DNA from 2 places in the Bacillus sp. JK74 genome. Region 2 is predicted to be linked to the other one. Evidence: riboswitches for the same ligand, from Rfam matches in the RefSeq annotation. Region 2 holds a riboswitch; the other holds the start of a gene.

Region 1 (7,466 bases), on a different contig from region 2:
ACAAAGACCCGGAAGCGGAAATATTTAAAATAGCGGACTACGGAATTGTCGGCGATTTGTTCGAAGTGGTACCGCTTCTGACCCAGGAATTTAAAAATGCCAATATTCATTCATAATCAAAACCCTCTGGCTTATTTGTCAGAGGGTTTTGGTTTGCGTTAATTGATTCGTACAAATTACATATTGATAAAACAATAGATTGACATGTACGAACCAATGTAATAAGCTTTTGTAAAGCGCTTACAAACTTATCCAGTCAGCATACATCCCAGATAGATCGGCTGTAGTGCTTTCATTCTTATTAAGGGGAAGGAATGATCAAGTTTGTCTCACAATACGGCAGTCATTCAAACTGATATCACACGGGGAACCATTAATAAAAACATATACGGACATTTCGCGGAACATCTGGGAAGAGGCATATATGAGGGCATCTGGGTCGGAAAAGATTCCGATATTCCGAATACCGGAGGGGTCAGGACGGATGTCGCCGCCGCCCTCAAACAGCTTCAGATTCCCGTCCTCAGGTGGCCGGGCGGCTGTTTTGCTGATGAATATCATTGGGCGAACGGCGTAGGGAAACGCAAAACCATGCTGAATACCCATTGGGGCGGGACGATTGATTCTAATGAATTCGGCACGCACGAGTTTATGATGCTTTGTGAAATGCTCGGATGCGAACCGTACATCGCCGGAAACGTCGGCAGCGGAACGGTTAAAGAAATGGCTGATTGGATTGAATACATGACGTTTGAAGCAGGCACCCCGATGTCTGACTGGAGAAAAGAAAACGGGCGGGAAACACCGTGGAAGCTGAAATATTTCGGAATAGGAAATGAGAACTGGGGCTGCGGCGGAAACATGCATCCTGAGTATTATGCCGACCTTTACCGAAACTTTCAAACCTATGTCCGCAATTACAGCGGTAATGAAATCTATAAAATTGCCGGCGGCGCGAATGTCGACGATTACCGCTGGACTGAAATTTTAATGAAAAAAGCCGCTGATCTCATGGACGGGCTGAGCCTGCATTATTACACAATACCGGGCGACTTCTGGAAGGGGAAAGGATCAGCGACGGAGTTTACGGAAGATGAATGGTTCATCACGATGAAAAAAGCGGCGCATATGGATGAATTGATCACAAGGCACAGCGCCATCATGGATCAGTACGATCCCGAAAAAAGAGTCGGGCTGATCATTGATGAATGGGGCACGTGGCTTGATCCTGAGCCGGGCACGAATCCGGGCTTTCTGTATCAGCAGAATACGATCCGCGACGCCCTTGTCGCCGCCGCGCATTTTCACATTTTTCATCAGCACGCAGACCGCGTACAGATGGCCAATATCGCGCAAACCGTCAACGTGCTTCAGGCAATGATCCTGACAGAAGGGAACGATATGCTGTTGACGCCGACGTATCATGTGTTTGATATGTTTAAGGTGCACCAGGACGCATCTCTTTTAGCCTCAGAAACAATAGCGGCCGGGTACGAATGGAATGACGGCCGGCTCCCGCAAGTCAGCATTTCAGCGTCCAAACAGCAAAACGGAGACATACATATCAGCATTTGCAATATCGATCATCTGCACAAAGCTGACGTGAAGATTGAACTGCGGGGCATGAAAAAGACAGGGACGCCTTCGGGAACGATTCTGCACGCGGAAAAAATGAATGCCCGCAATACATTCAGCAGTCCGGAAAACGTCAAACCGAAGCCGTTTTCCGGGTTTGCTCAAAAGGGAGGAAAACTTGAGGCGGAGCTTCCTCCGATGGCGATTGTATTAATCACGCTGCCTGCGGATCCATCTTAAGTTTTGAACGCCCGCCGCCCGGTTATAATACACTGTATAAATAAGATTATTTCCGGCGGGTTCGGGAGAAAATAATATAAGCATTAAATTAGCATGAACGAATGGGAGATGCTATACTAAAAATCATCATTTGACAATTGGAGGAATAACAAATGGCTATCGTAAAAGCAACTGATCAATCGTTCTCAGCTGAAACAAGTGAAGGTGTCGTATTGGCTGATTTCTGGGCTCCTTGGTGCGGACCTTGTAAAATGATCGCGCCCGTTCTTGAAGAGCTTGATCAAGAAATGGGAGACAAATTGAAAATCGTCAAAATCGACGTGGATGAAAACCAAGAAACTGCCGGTAAATACGGCGTCATGAGCATCCCGACACTTCTCGTGCTAAAAGACGGAGAAGTCGTTGAAACATCTGTCGGCTTCAAACCGAAAGAAGCTCTTGAAGAGCTTGTAAACAAACATCTGTAAGCCGAAAGCTTCCGTTACGGCAGGGCGATTCCTTTGAAAGGGAATCGCCTTTTTTTGATCTTCCAAAAGCTGAGAATGGAGAAAAACAAATGTTCGTGATACACTGAATGGACACGAGAAATGAATGTAAGGAAGGGTAACGTATGAATAAACAACTGAAAGAAAAGCTGGCCCTCCTTCCCGATCAGCCGGGCTGTTATTTAATGAAAGACCGTCAAAAAACAGTCATCTACGTGGGGAAAGCGAAAGTCTTGAAAAACAGGGTGCGGTCTTATTTCACCGGTTCTCACGACGCAAAAACCCAACGGCTTGTGACGGAGATTGAGGACTTTGAATATATCGTGACTTCCTCCAATCTTGAAGCGCTTATTTTGGAAATGAATCTGATTAAAAAATACGATCCGAAATACAACGTCATGCTGAAAGATGATAAAACCTATCCCTTTATAAAAATCACCCATGAACGCCATCCTCGGCTGATTGTCACCCGGAATGTCAAAAAAGACAAAGGACGCTATTTCGGCCCGTATCCGAATGTGCAGGCGGCGCGGGAAACGAAAAAACTGCTGGACCGCCTTTACCCGCTCAGGAAATGCTCAAAGCTTCCGGACCGCGTCTGTCTTTATTATCATCTCGGACAATGCCTCGCCCCATGTGTAAAGGATATATCTGAGGAGACAAACCGCGAGATTGTTGAAGACATCACCCGTTTTTTAAAGGGAGGGCATAACGAAATCAAAAAAGAGCTTGAAGCGAAAATGGCAGAAGCGGCCGAAAAGCTTGAATTTGAACGGGCTAAAGAATTCCGCGACCAGCTTGCTCACATCGAATCGACGATGGAGAAGCAGAAAATGACCATGAATGACCTTCTGGACCGCGATGTGTTTGCATATGCCTACGATAAAGGCTGGATGTGCGTCCAAGTCTTTTTTATACGCCAAGGAAAACTGATCGAACGCGATGTCAGCATGTTTCCGATGTATCAGGAAGCGGATGAAGAGTTTCTGACCTTCATCGGCCAGTTCTATTCCAAAAACAATCACTTTCTGCCTAAGGAAATTCTGGTGCCTGACAGCGTTGACAGGGACATGATCAGCGAGCTGTTGGAAACCGCCGTGCATCAGCCGAAAAAAGGCCCGAAAAAAGAGCTGCTTTTGCTTGCGCACAAAAATGCGAAAATCGCCCTGCGGGAAAAATTCTCGTTAATCGAGCGGGATGAGGAACGGTCAATCGGTGCAGCCGAACGGCTTGGCGACGCACTGAATATTTACACGCCGCATCGGATTGAAGCGTTTGACAACTCCAATATTCAAGGCACAAACCCCGTATCGGCCATGATTGTCTTTATAGACGGAAAACCGAATAAAAAGGAATACCGCAAATATAAAATTAAAACCGTAACAGGGCCTGATGATTACGGCTCAATGAGGGAAGTCGTCAGAAGAAGATACACGAGGGTGCTCCGCGAAAACCTTCCGCTGCCGGATTTAATCATCATTGACGGCGGAAAAGGGCAGATTAACGCGGCGCGCGACGTGCTCGAGAATGAGCTCGGCCTTGATGTCCCGGTAGCGGGATTGGCGAAAGATGATAAACACCGGACATCGAACCTGTTGATCGGCGACCCGCTTGAACCGGTGTTTCTGGAGCGGAACAGCCAAGAGTTTTACCTGCTTCAGCGCATTCAGGACGAAGTTCACCGTTTTGCGATCAGCTTTCACAGACAGATCCGGGGAAAAAGCGTCTTTCAATCCGTTCTGGATGATATCCCCGGAATCGGCGAAAAACGCAAAAAAATGCTCTTAAAACATTTCGGATCTGTCAAAAAGATGAAGGAAGCAAGCCTTGACGATATCAAAAAAGCCGGTGTCCCGGCCGCGGCGGCCCAGCTGCTGTTTGAAAAATTAAAAAAATAGTATTGTGCTTTCCTGAAAAATCTGCTAGAATGTGAACTAATTTCATAAGATCGTGTTATATGGTGAAGATAGAGGTGCGAACTTCAATAGTAAGCCTTTGGAGAATGATGGATTCTGTGAAAAAGGCTGAAAGGGGAGCGTCGCCGAAGTGTATCACATCCCATCGGTGTGATTTGCTGGCCTTGCATTAAATAAATGTAAGGCTGTCAAGAATTCATTTTCTTGGAGGGCTATCTCGTTGTTCATAATCAATCGTAATGATATGAAAAAGCAATGAGAGCTATTCCTCTCATTGCTTTTTTTATTGTGGACAAAACGCTCTTTTCTCCTCACCCGCACGAACCAAAATGTAAAGGGTGGTCTAGTATGGGTCTTATCGTACAAAAATTCGGAGGCACTTCCGTGGGCTCTGCCGAAAAAATTCAAAATGCCGCAAATCGCGCCATTGCTGAAAAGCAAAAAGGCCATGATGTCGTAGTCGTCGTTTCGGCAATGGGAAAATCAACCGACGCGCTCGTTAACCTCGCGGCTGAAATCACATCTGAACCAAGCAGACGCGAGATGGATATGCTTTTGTCTACGGGGGAGCAGGTCACGATTTCGCTTTTGGCCATGGCGCTTCAGGAAAAAGGATATGACGCCGTCTCTTATACGGGCTGGCAGGCGGGTGTCCGCACGGAAGCCGTTCACGGCAATGCGAGAATTACGGATATTGATATCACGGCGATTCGTTCGCAGCTTGCAGAAGGCAAAATTACAGTCGTTGCCGGTTTTCAGGGCGTAACGGAAGACGGCGGCATCACGACGCTCGGACGGGGCGGTTCCGATACGACGGCGGTCGCTCTTGCAGCAGCGCTGGATGCGGATAAATGCGACATTTATACAGATGTTCCGGGCGTATTTACGACAGATCCGCGGTATGTCCGGTCAGCGAGAAAACTGGCGGGGATTTCTTATGATGAAATGCTGGAGCTTGCAAATCTCGGAGCGGGTGTTCTTCACCCGCGGGCGGTTGAGTTCGCAAAAAACTACCAAGTGCCTTTAGAAGTGCGGTCAAGCACGGAGCATGAAGCCGGAACATTAATTGAGGAGGAATCATCAATGGAGCAGAATTTAATCGTCAGAGGAATTGCATTTGAAGACCAGATCACAAGGGTGTCCGTTACGGGCCTTGCAAGCGGACTGACAACACTTTCAACAATCTTCACCGCGCTGGCAAAACGAAACATCAACGTTGACATTATTATTCAGACACAGTCGGACGATGGGGAAGCGGATATTTCTTTCTCAGTGAAAACGGAAGATGCCGCGCAAACGGTCGCCGTGCTTGAAGAATATAAAAACGCGCTTAACTATGAAAAAATTGAAACCGAAAGAAAACTGGCGAAAGTCTCCATTGTCGGGTCGGGCATGGTTTCAAATCCCGGCGTCGCCGCGGACATGTTTGCCGTACTGGCGGAAAAAAATGTACAAGTCAAAATGGTAAGCACATCCGAAATAAAAGTATCAGCGGTTGTCAGCGAAAATGATATGGTGAAAGCGGTCGAAGCGCTTCATGACGCGTTTGAGCTTTCTAAACAGCCGTCTGCCGTATAAACGGGCAGGCAAAAAGGCGGGACTTTTGAGTCACCGCCTTTTTCAATTATACAGGGTCCTTCATATCCCATTTTACGGTCAGGACGACTTTATCCGCTCTCTTTTTTACCTGTTCATAAGATTCTGCAATCTGATCGTTCATCAATTGAATCTGTTCGGCTATAAAACCGGCTTCAAGCTGGAAACAAGGCTCTTTCTGATGTTTGAGCCTGTTGGACACGAGCGGTCCTTCCAGTTCAAATTCCAATTCTTGTTTTTTTGATCCTGCGTTTGTCAAAGTTCCCCAGCCGGCTTTTTCAAAAAAGGCGGGGATTTCTTCCCACGATTGAAGAGGAAATTTGCGGGCGAGGCGTTTTCCCGCCCAATACATCATCGATGAATGATCCGGGCCGAGGATATCCGGAAGCACGATTTCCCGGATTAATTCGTAGCCGTATGCGCTGACGTCGAGTTCAGTTAAAGGTTCTAAAGCTGCTTCATAATTATTCTTCATATTATGTATTCCCCTCTCTCCTTCGTTTATTATAGCTTAAACAGGGGGGAGGATTACAGGATGATCCTATAAAACCCGTGAAAAAAAGTGAGAAAGATATCGCAGGAAAATAAAATTTTCCCTCCAGATAATCAATTCCGAAAATTATAATTTATGTACACGTTTTCTTGACGCCCTTTTGAGGGAGGAGTAAAATGAAATTGTCAATAAATTTTAATAAAGTGCTTACAATTGAAACGAAGTGGGGGCAGAGATTTTAGTACATTTCGCACTTAAATCAAACAGGGGGTAAAGTAATGTCTGGGAACAGAGAGTTTTATTTTCGAAGATTGCATTCCTTGCTCGGTGTTATTCCGGTCGGCATCTTTTTGATCCAGCATTTAGTCGTCAACCAATTTGCCGCAAGGGGAGCGGATGCGTTTAACAAGGCGGCCGGCTTTATGGACAGTCTGCCGTTCAGGTATGCGTTAGAAATTTTTATTATTTTCTTACCTTTAATTTATCATGCGGTTTACGGTGTGTACATAGCATTTACTGCGAAAAACAACGCTGGCCACTACAGTTATTTCAGAAACTGGATGTTTGTGCTTCAGCGTGTCACTGGTATTCTCACCCTTATTTTCGTCAGCTGGCATGTGTGGCAGACGCGGATTGCCGCGCAGATGGGCGCTGAAGTCAACTTCGATATGATGGCGAATATTCTGAGCTCGCCGTTTATGCTCGGTTTTTACATTGTAGGCGTTTTATCGGTCATTTTCCACTTTTCAAACGGCTTATGGTCTTTTGCGGTCACATGGGGGATCACGGTTACGCCGCGTTCTCAAAGAATTTCGACTTACGTGACGCTGATTATATTTTTAGCGCTTTCATACGTAGGTTTAAAAGCGATTTTTGCGTTTGTGTAAGAGAACTAGATTACTAGAGGGAGAGGGGCTATCATGAGTCAATCAAGCATTATCGTAGTCGGCGGGGGTCTAGCCGGCCTCATGGCGACAATTAAAGCAGCGGAATCAGGCACGGCCGTTAAATTGTTTTCCATCGTTCCGGTCAAACGCTCTCACTCGGTCTGCGCGCAGGGCGGGATAAACGGAGCTGTCAACACAAAAGGGGAAGGAGACTCTCCGTTTGAGCATTTTGATGACACGGTATACGGAGGCGACTTTTTGGCAAACCAGCCTC
Region 2 (7,466 bases):
ATAATATGACAGAAGCCACTTCCTATACAATAGAAGAAGTTGCGGGCCTTTTGAAGGTCTCCAAACTGACAGTATATGATTTGATAAAAAAAGGACTCATTCCGGCGTACAGGGTCGGAAGACAGATGAGGGTCGATGAAGAGGACTTAAAACAATATAAAGCAAACATGAGAATGTCAAAAAAGCCATCCGCAGCAGAAGCGCCTGACCCGTCACGCGGGCGGGAGCCGGAAAAAAGGCAGTCTGTTATCATCAGCGGGCAGGATGTGTCGATGGACCTCCTCAGCAAACAGCTGGAACAAACAATACAGACGGCTCCGCTCCGCAAGTACAGCGGCAGTTTGAACAGCCTGATCGAGATGTACCGCGGGGCCTGTGACATCGTCAGTCTGCATTTATACGATGGGGAGACGGGGCAGTATAACATCCCGTATGTGAAGCGCATTCTTTCAGGGGAGCCGTTTGCGCTTTTTCATGTCGTGCTTCGTCAGGCCGGATTATATGTGAAAAAGGGCAATCCGCTGAACATTCAGGGCTTTCAGGACTTGAGCCGAAAGGATGTCCGCATCGTCAATCGCGAAAAAGGATCAGGCGCGAGGGTGCTGCTGGATGAACAGCTCAGATCATTCGGCATCACGCCGTCTGATGTCGCCGGATATCATGACATTGTCACGGATCATCTGTCAGCGGCTTCACAAGTATCAAGCGGAAAGGCGAATATCGGAGTCGGGTCGCAGCATGCGGCGCATATGGCAGGCACGGACTTTATCCCGGTGATCAGTGAGCAGTACGATGTGGTTGTGTTAAAACAAAACCGGGAGCTTGTTCAAAGCGTGCGGGACATTCTTAATTCTGAGGAATTCAAGTCTCAGCTTTCTCAATTATCCGGATATGATACGAAAATGACAGGACGGCTCATATATGAAACATGAAAAATCCCTCCATATAACGGAGGGATTTTTTTATTGCTTATAAAACCGCAGCAGGTCGCCGTTTAATATTTTATCGGAAAGCATCAGCTCTTGTTCCGCTTTTTCTTTCTCATCGCTGCACGCGCTCATGTCAGAAAGCGGTTCACCGGTTTTGCGGCTGTAACACGTATTTTTCGTATAAATATGATCATCCGTGATAAAGCTGCCGTTTCTCAGCACCGCAAACGGTGTCCGCTCTCCGGAAAACAGATCATTGCCGAACTGAATGTTGCCTTTCGTTTCAATGCCGAGCAGGTGAAGCAGCGTCGGCCTTACATCAACCTGTCCCGCGGCGGAAGCAATCGTTTCCGGCGCACAGTCGGTCACCCCGGGAATATGAATGATAAACGGCACGCGTTGAAGCTGAACCGTATCAAACGGAGTGATTTCCTCTTTCCCTAAGAATTCGGCAAGTCCTTGATTATGGGCTTCGGATATACCGTAATGATCTCCCATCAGGACGATCATCGCGTTGTCATACAGCCCTTCTTTTTTCAGCTTCTTGAAAAAGTGTTTCAGAGCCTCATCTTCATAGCGGACCGTCGTCACATAGCGGTTTAATAACTCGCTGCTTGTGTCCGGTTCCTCAATGAGCTGATCCTGTTGATCAATTTCAAAAGGAAAATGGTTGGTCAAAGTCAGCAGGCTTGCGTAAAACGGCTGCGGAAGCTTCTTTAATTTTTCCGCTGACTGTTCGAGAAACTCCTTATCCTTCAGGCCCCAGCCTGTTGAATTTTCCTGTGTCACCTTAAATTCATCCGCGTCGAAAAAACGGTCGATTCCGAATGCCCCGTACATCTCATCCCGGTTCCAAAAGGCTTTATGATTGGCATGCAGAACGGCTGAATAGTATTGATGATCTTTTAACATATGGTACATCGTATTGAACCGGTGGCCGCTTTTTGTAAAAAAAACGGCGCCGCTTGAAGACGGATACAGCGAATTCGCAGTAATGAATTCTGAATCTGAGGTTTTTCCCTGTTCAGTCTGCTGATAAAAATGAGTGAAGTCATAACTTTTTTTTCGCAGTTTGTTTAAAAACGGGGTAATCTCCCGTCCGTTGACCCGTTCATCCATTACAAAACGCTGTGTTGATTCGAGCGTAACAAAAATCACATTGCGCCCCTTTGCAAGCCCGAATTTTGAATCGGACGGCCTGCTGTAGCCGGCTTGAGTGTAATTCGCGACCGCCGCAAGGCTGTCTTCATCGGCAAACGCTTTAGCCCCTGCATTCAGTGTCTGCGAAATGGTGTCATACAAATGAAAGTGGAACAGGCCGATTCCTTTTACGAGCGCTTCACGATCAAAAGGGTGCTTGAACAGCTTCGGCTGCTCGGCCTCAGACAGCGCAAGGTTGCACAGCATGAGGCCGGCTGATGCCCACGCATACGCTTTAACGGTACGCCCGCCCGCTTTTCCTTGATCGGCTTTATGCCTTTTACCAAGATAAAACAAAACCGCAATATCCAAAAATAAAGCGATGTAAAGCGGGTGAAACAGCTCTTGGACGCTGCTTCCCATATCACCCATATTGCTTGCCTGAAACAAAACCGGTATGGTGATAAAATCAATATAAAACCCGTAAAACACCGTATTCGCGATTAAAATTCCCGTCAGCATCACATTTGCCGAAAGCAGAAAGATCCGCTGTTTTTTTTCCGTTAGCAAGAGGGCGATGCCGAACAGCGGCACAATGAAGCTCAGCGGATTAATGAGAAGCAGACATTCCTCAAGAACCGAATTGTTCTGCAGACCAAAACCGAGCTTATACACGGCATAGGTTTTCATCCACATGAACAGGATGGACAGGCATAAAAACCGATGATTGCTGAAAAAGGTTTTCTTCATATGTATGACTCCTCACCCTAAAAGCGAAAAGACGCTTTTTGTTTAAGAGATGCGGCCGTGAACCAGTTCGTATAAATAATAGCAGGATACAATCGTTAAGCCGGCCAGCACAAGCTGCTCCGAAAAGCTCCCCGTTCTCATATAAAGGGGAAGACGGAAGCGGATGGCGGACGGAAACAGCAGTTTAATGCCGTTGACGGTCCATGCGTCAAGCACAAGGTGGCTCGCCATTCCGATCATCAGTCCGGCGGAAATGCTCGGATTCGGAATATAGGTTGCCGTAATGAAAAACATAATAAGCATAAACAGCAGGCTATGTGTAAACGTTCTGTGGCCGAACACCGTGCTTACGATCTTGGACAGAACGGGCAGCGTTCTGCCGATTTTGCTTTTCGTATGGCATATGTCGGGAATCAGCGCCCCGAGGGCACCCGCTGAGGTCATAAGGACCGGATCATACCCATAATAATACGCAATTGCGGAACAAGAAGCGATGCCTCCCATGATGTGTGTTTTTCCTGTCATTTTTCGCTTCTCCTTTTTATTTTTGCCAAAATCCCCTGAATTACAAATATATCAAGAGAATGCATGTTTGATCAACAAACTTTACCTGTTCCGCCAAAAGGAAGGAGACGCGGATTCCGCATATTCTGCCGCGGAAAAAGACACATTATAGGTGTACCTATATTTGATAAAGAGGTGATACAGATGGCTTTCTTTAACAAAGAAAAAGGAAAAAACAGCGATAAAAACAAAAACGTCATTCAAGGCGCGCTTGACGACGCCAGTGCAGCGCTGAAAGACGATCCGCTTCAAGAAGCTGTTCAAAAGAAAAAAAACAACCGCTGACCATATAAGACGGGTAGGGCGAACGCTCTATCCGTTTTCCGTCTAATATTTCCCTTTGACAGATCTTTTTATCTCTGATAACCTCTGAGTAGAATTGAATGATAAAAATCCTCACTCTTTCTCGGTGAGGTAGAGGTTGCGCTTGATGATGAGTCGCACATGCCAGGCTGATAAGGGGCCGCAAAACATGTGTTAAAGGCATCAGCGCCGAAGTGTAAAGAAAGCCGATCCTTCTTTATGCTGGGACTGTATCTGAATAAGTGCAGGACTGCCGCGTGCTTTTTCGCGGAGGGCTATCCGGAGATCAAGGGTGTGTGTGTTTCTTTAAGCATGGACTTTTGTTCAGGCTTTTTTTGCGTGTAAATATGGTCTCGGGGTCTGGTCCGTACGAATGAACAACCAGGAGGTACAAGAATGGAACAGACGAAAAAATGGGGTTTTTGGTTATTAACGGCGTTTGTCGTAGGAAATATGGTAGGCTCGGGCATCTTTTCGCTTCCGAGTACGCTCGCAAAAATCGCGAGCCCGTTCGGCGCCACATCGGCATGGCTTTTAACGGGAGCCGGTGTGTTAATGATCGCGATGGTCTTCGGCCACTTATCCATCCGCAAGCCTGAGCTGACGGCGGGGCCGCAAAGCTATGCGCGTGCGCTGTTCAGCGATCGGAAAAAAGGGAATGCAGCGGGCTTCACGATGGTGTGGGGCTACTGGGTGGCGAGCTGGATCAGCAACGTGGCGATCATCACGAGCCTTGCCGGATATTTAACATCATTTTTCCCGATTTTAACGGATAAGCGTGAAATGTTTTCGATCGGCGGTCAGGCGGTTACGCTCGGCCAGCTGCTGACGTTTGCCGTATGTACAGTTTTATTATGGGGCACTCACACGATCCTCGTCACCAGCATTAACGGTGCGAGTAAATTAAATTTCGTCACGACGTTTTCAAAAGTATTAGGATTTATCTTCTTTATCATTGCAGGTTTGTTTGTATTTCAAACGTCGTTTTTCGATCATTTTTATTTTCCAGTTCAAACAGGTCCTCACACGGTTGAGGGAATCGGCGGACAGATCCACAATGCGGCGATTTCAACATTATGGGCGTTCGTCGGAATTGAATCGGCAGTCATTTTATCCGGGCGCGCCCGTTCGCAGCGCGACGTGAAACGCGCCACCATTACCGGATTATTGATCGCGCTCAGCATCTATATCATCGTGACATTGATTACGATGGGCGTGCTTCCGCATGGTAAGCTTGTCGGCTCGGAAAAACCGTTTGTTGACGTATTGTACGCGATCGTCGGCAGCGCGGGAAGCGTCATTATGGCGATTCTGGCGATTTTGTGTCTGTTCGGAACGATGCTCGGCTGGATTCTTCTCGGTTCTGAAGTTCCGTATCAAGCGGCGAAATCAGGAGACTTTCCCGCTGCTTTTGCAAAAACGAATAAACAGGGAAGCCCGGTTGTGTCGTTAATCGTAACGAACGTAATGTCACAGATCTTTATCTTTTCGGTTATTTCCCGGACGATCAGTGACGCGTTTACGTTTTTAACAACGGCGGCGACGCTTGCTTATCTGATTCCGTATCTCGTGTCAGCGTTTTACAGCCTGAAGCTCATTTTTACGGGTGAAACGTATGACGAGATAAAGGGCTCAAGAGTAAGAGACGGTATCATCGCCATCCTTGCCTGCATTTATTCTTTTTACGTCATTATTACCGGAACGGCCGATTTAACGACCTTTATTCTCGGTATCGGGCTGTTTTTCGTCGGTTTGCTGTTATATCCTTTCGTCTCAAAGAAATTTGCAAACAACAGACAATCGGTATGACAAAAAAAGACATCTCGCGTCTGTGAGATGTCTTTTTTGTTTGCGGCAGCGGATTACTTTTTGACGGCGTGTATATAATGAATGGTCTCGAATGCGGTTAAATGGTCAGTGCGTCCGCTGAAAAAACGGTCATTGACGTCTGCCGGAGATAAATGTTCATAAATAAGCAGACCTGAAGATTCTAATACCTTTTCGATTTCTTTATAACTGAAACACGATAACATCGGTTCTCCGCCTGCTGCAGCCATTTTCACCATGTTTTCCACTCTGTTTGACAGTCCTCTTTCTTCAAAGAGCGACTCATCTGCATAATCAAACACGATAGAGCTTCCCGGCGGGACTTCGGCAAATAATTGTGTGAGCAGGCGGGCGAGATGCTCTTTCGTAAGGTAGTATGACACTCCGAGCAGGCTGAAAAAGGTTTTTTGGCGTGAAAAACCTTCCTGATACAGACGGCTGAAAGAAAGCGAAGCGGCGAAGTTCATCGGTACAAAATGAAGATGATGGGAAATGTCGAGATTCAGATGTTTCAATCTCTTTATTTTGTCTTCCTGTGAAGCGGGATGATCGATTTCAAATATGTCTAACGCGTTTGTCACCTCAGGATGTCTGAAACAGAAAGTATCCAGACCCGCGCCAAGGATGACATACTGTTTGGCCCCGAGCTTCACTTCATTCAAAAGCACTTCTTCACAATATGCGGCACGGGCTAACGGTGTAGGAGACAGCTGTACTTGAGTCACCCATTTTAAGATGACATCCGGTTGGCCTTGAAGCCTCTGTGCCATGTCTTTGCTGAAAAATGATATACCTTGAATGAGATGATCGCGGATGTCCGAATGCTCTTTTTCAGAAATCAGATCTTGTGCCAAAAAATCATCAAATATCACCGGGGTGTCGTATTTACTATGGTACGCCCTTCCGAAAGCGGACAGCAGGGAAGTCATACTCGCCTTGTTTTCTTTCATATAAAGATCCTCCGTTATTTACATCAATCTCCGGCCGGGAGAATCTTATTATACATGTTAATCCAAAAATGTAAATTATAGCATAAATAAATTTTTTTGTCAAGTTTTAAGCGTAATAAAAAGCCGCTGTGACAGCGGCTTCGGGGTTACTTCGTTAAGCTTTTTGTGATGTAGTCGAGCTGGCCTTCAAGTGAGATCGGGTCTGAGAAATAGAAGCCGATCGGATCAATGCGGTAGACATGGTTTTGTTTGACGGCATCGAGGTTTTTCCAGATTGAGCTGTCAAGCACGCCTTTGTCGTCACCGCCGGCCTGCCATGGCCCCATAAAGATGTAGTCTCCCGCGAAGTCAGGCAGTTTCTCGAGTGAAATGCTGGCGTAGCCCGGCCCTTGATTAATGGCTTTTTCCTGCGTCAGTTTTGTGGCCTTCAGCCCGAGTTTGTCATAAATAATGCTTCCGCCGCGGCCGAAGTCTTTACCGAATACATAGATGTCTTTTCCGTTTGTCTGCATGATGGAGATGGTTTTTGAGCCGACCGCTTTTTGAACCTTTGTTTTAGCGGCAGCGGTTTTTTTATCCCATTCAGCCAGCCATTTGTCTGCTTTATCTTCAGTGCCTGTCATTTTCGCAAACTCTTTGAATTGATCAATGTTGCTGAGCTTGTCATATTTAATGGCGATTGTCGGCGCGATTTTTTCCAGTTTTTCAATATCGGTGCCTTGTGTCGTCCAGACAACGATTAAATCCGGCTTTAAGTCAATGATTTTTTCAACGGACGTGCCGTCGCCGATGTTTGTCACACCTTTTGTTTTCCCTTTGTAATAAGGGTTTTTAAATACGTTTTGCGGCGCGCCGACAACATTGATGCCGAGCTGTTTAAAGTCGCCGTAGTAGCCGTCAGCCATGACGACGACCCGTTTCGGGTGCTTCGGAATTTTAATATGGCCGTTTTCGGCTTTATACGTGATGGTTTCTTCTTTTTCAGAAGAACCTTTTGTGTCTG

The links. A riboswitch is a leader RNA that binds a small molecule or an ion and turns the genes downstream of it on or off. The one in region 2 is predicted to bind lysine.
Region 1: it holds a riboswitch for lysine, as region 2 does, so the genes downstream of both, ACWJJ5_RS11305 (aspartate kinase) here and ACWJJ5_RS01190 (amino acid permease) in region 2, are expected to answer to the same signal.

The regions. Positions count from the first base shown of each region.
Region 1 is NZ_JBSJQB010000003.1:227,330-234,795, forward strand. Features, by position in the region: gene ACWJJ5_RS11285 (electron transfer flavoprotein subunit alpha/FixB family protein) at 1-116, shown strand, start outside; gene ACWJJ5_RS11290 (alpha-N-arabinofuranosidase) at 325-1,815, shown strand; gene trxA (thioredoxin) at 1,968-2,282, shown strand; gene uvrC (excinuclease ABC subunit UvrC) at 2,426-4,198, shown strand; lysine riboswitch at 4,260-4,439, shown strand; gene ACWJJ5_RS11305 (aspartate kinase) at 4,565-5,794, shown strand; gene ACWJJ5_RS11310 (YslB family protein) at 5,841-6,287, opposite strand; gene sdhC (succinate dehydrogenase cytochrome B558) at 6,584-7,192, shown strand; gene sdhA (succinate dehydrogenase flavoprotein subunit) at 7,226-7,466, shown strand, end outside.
Region 2 is NZ_JBSJQB010000001.1:222,621-230,086, reverse strand. Features, by position in the region: gene ACWJJ5_RS01210 (substrate-binding domain-containing protein) at 6-932, shown strand; gene ACWJJ5_RS01205 (LTA synthase family protein) at 963-2,819, opposite strand; gene ACWJJ5_RS01200 (metal-dependent hydrolase) at 2,862-3,344, opposite strand; gene sspJ (small acid-soluble spore protein SspJ) at 3,528-3,668, shown strand; lysine riboswitch at 3,791-3,972, shown strand; gene ACWJJ5_RS01190 (amino acid permease) at 4,083-5,495, shown strand; gene ACWJJ5_RS01185 (class I SAM-dependent methyltransferase) at 5,549-6,463, opposite strand; gene ACWJJ5_RS01180 (iron-hydroxamate ABC transporter substrate-binding protein) at 6,610-7,466, opposite strand, start outside.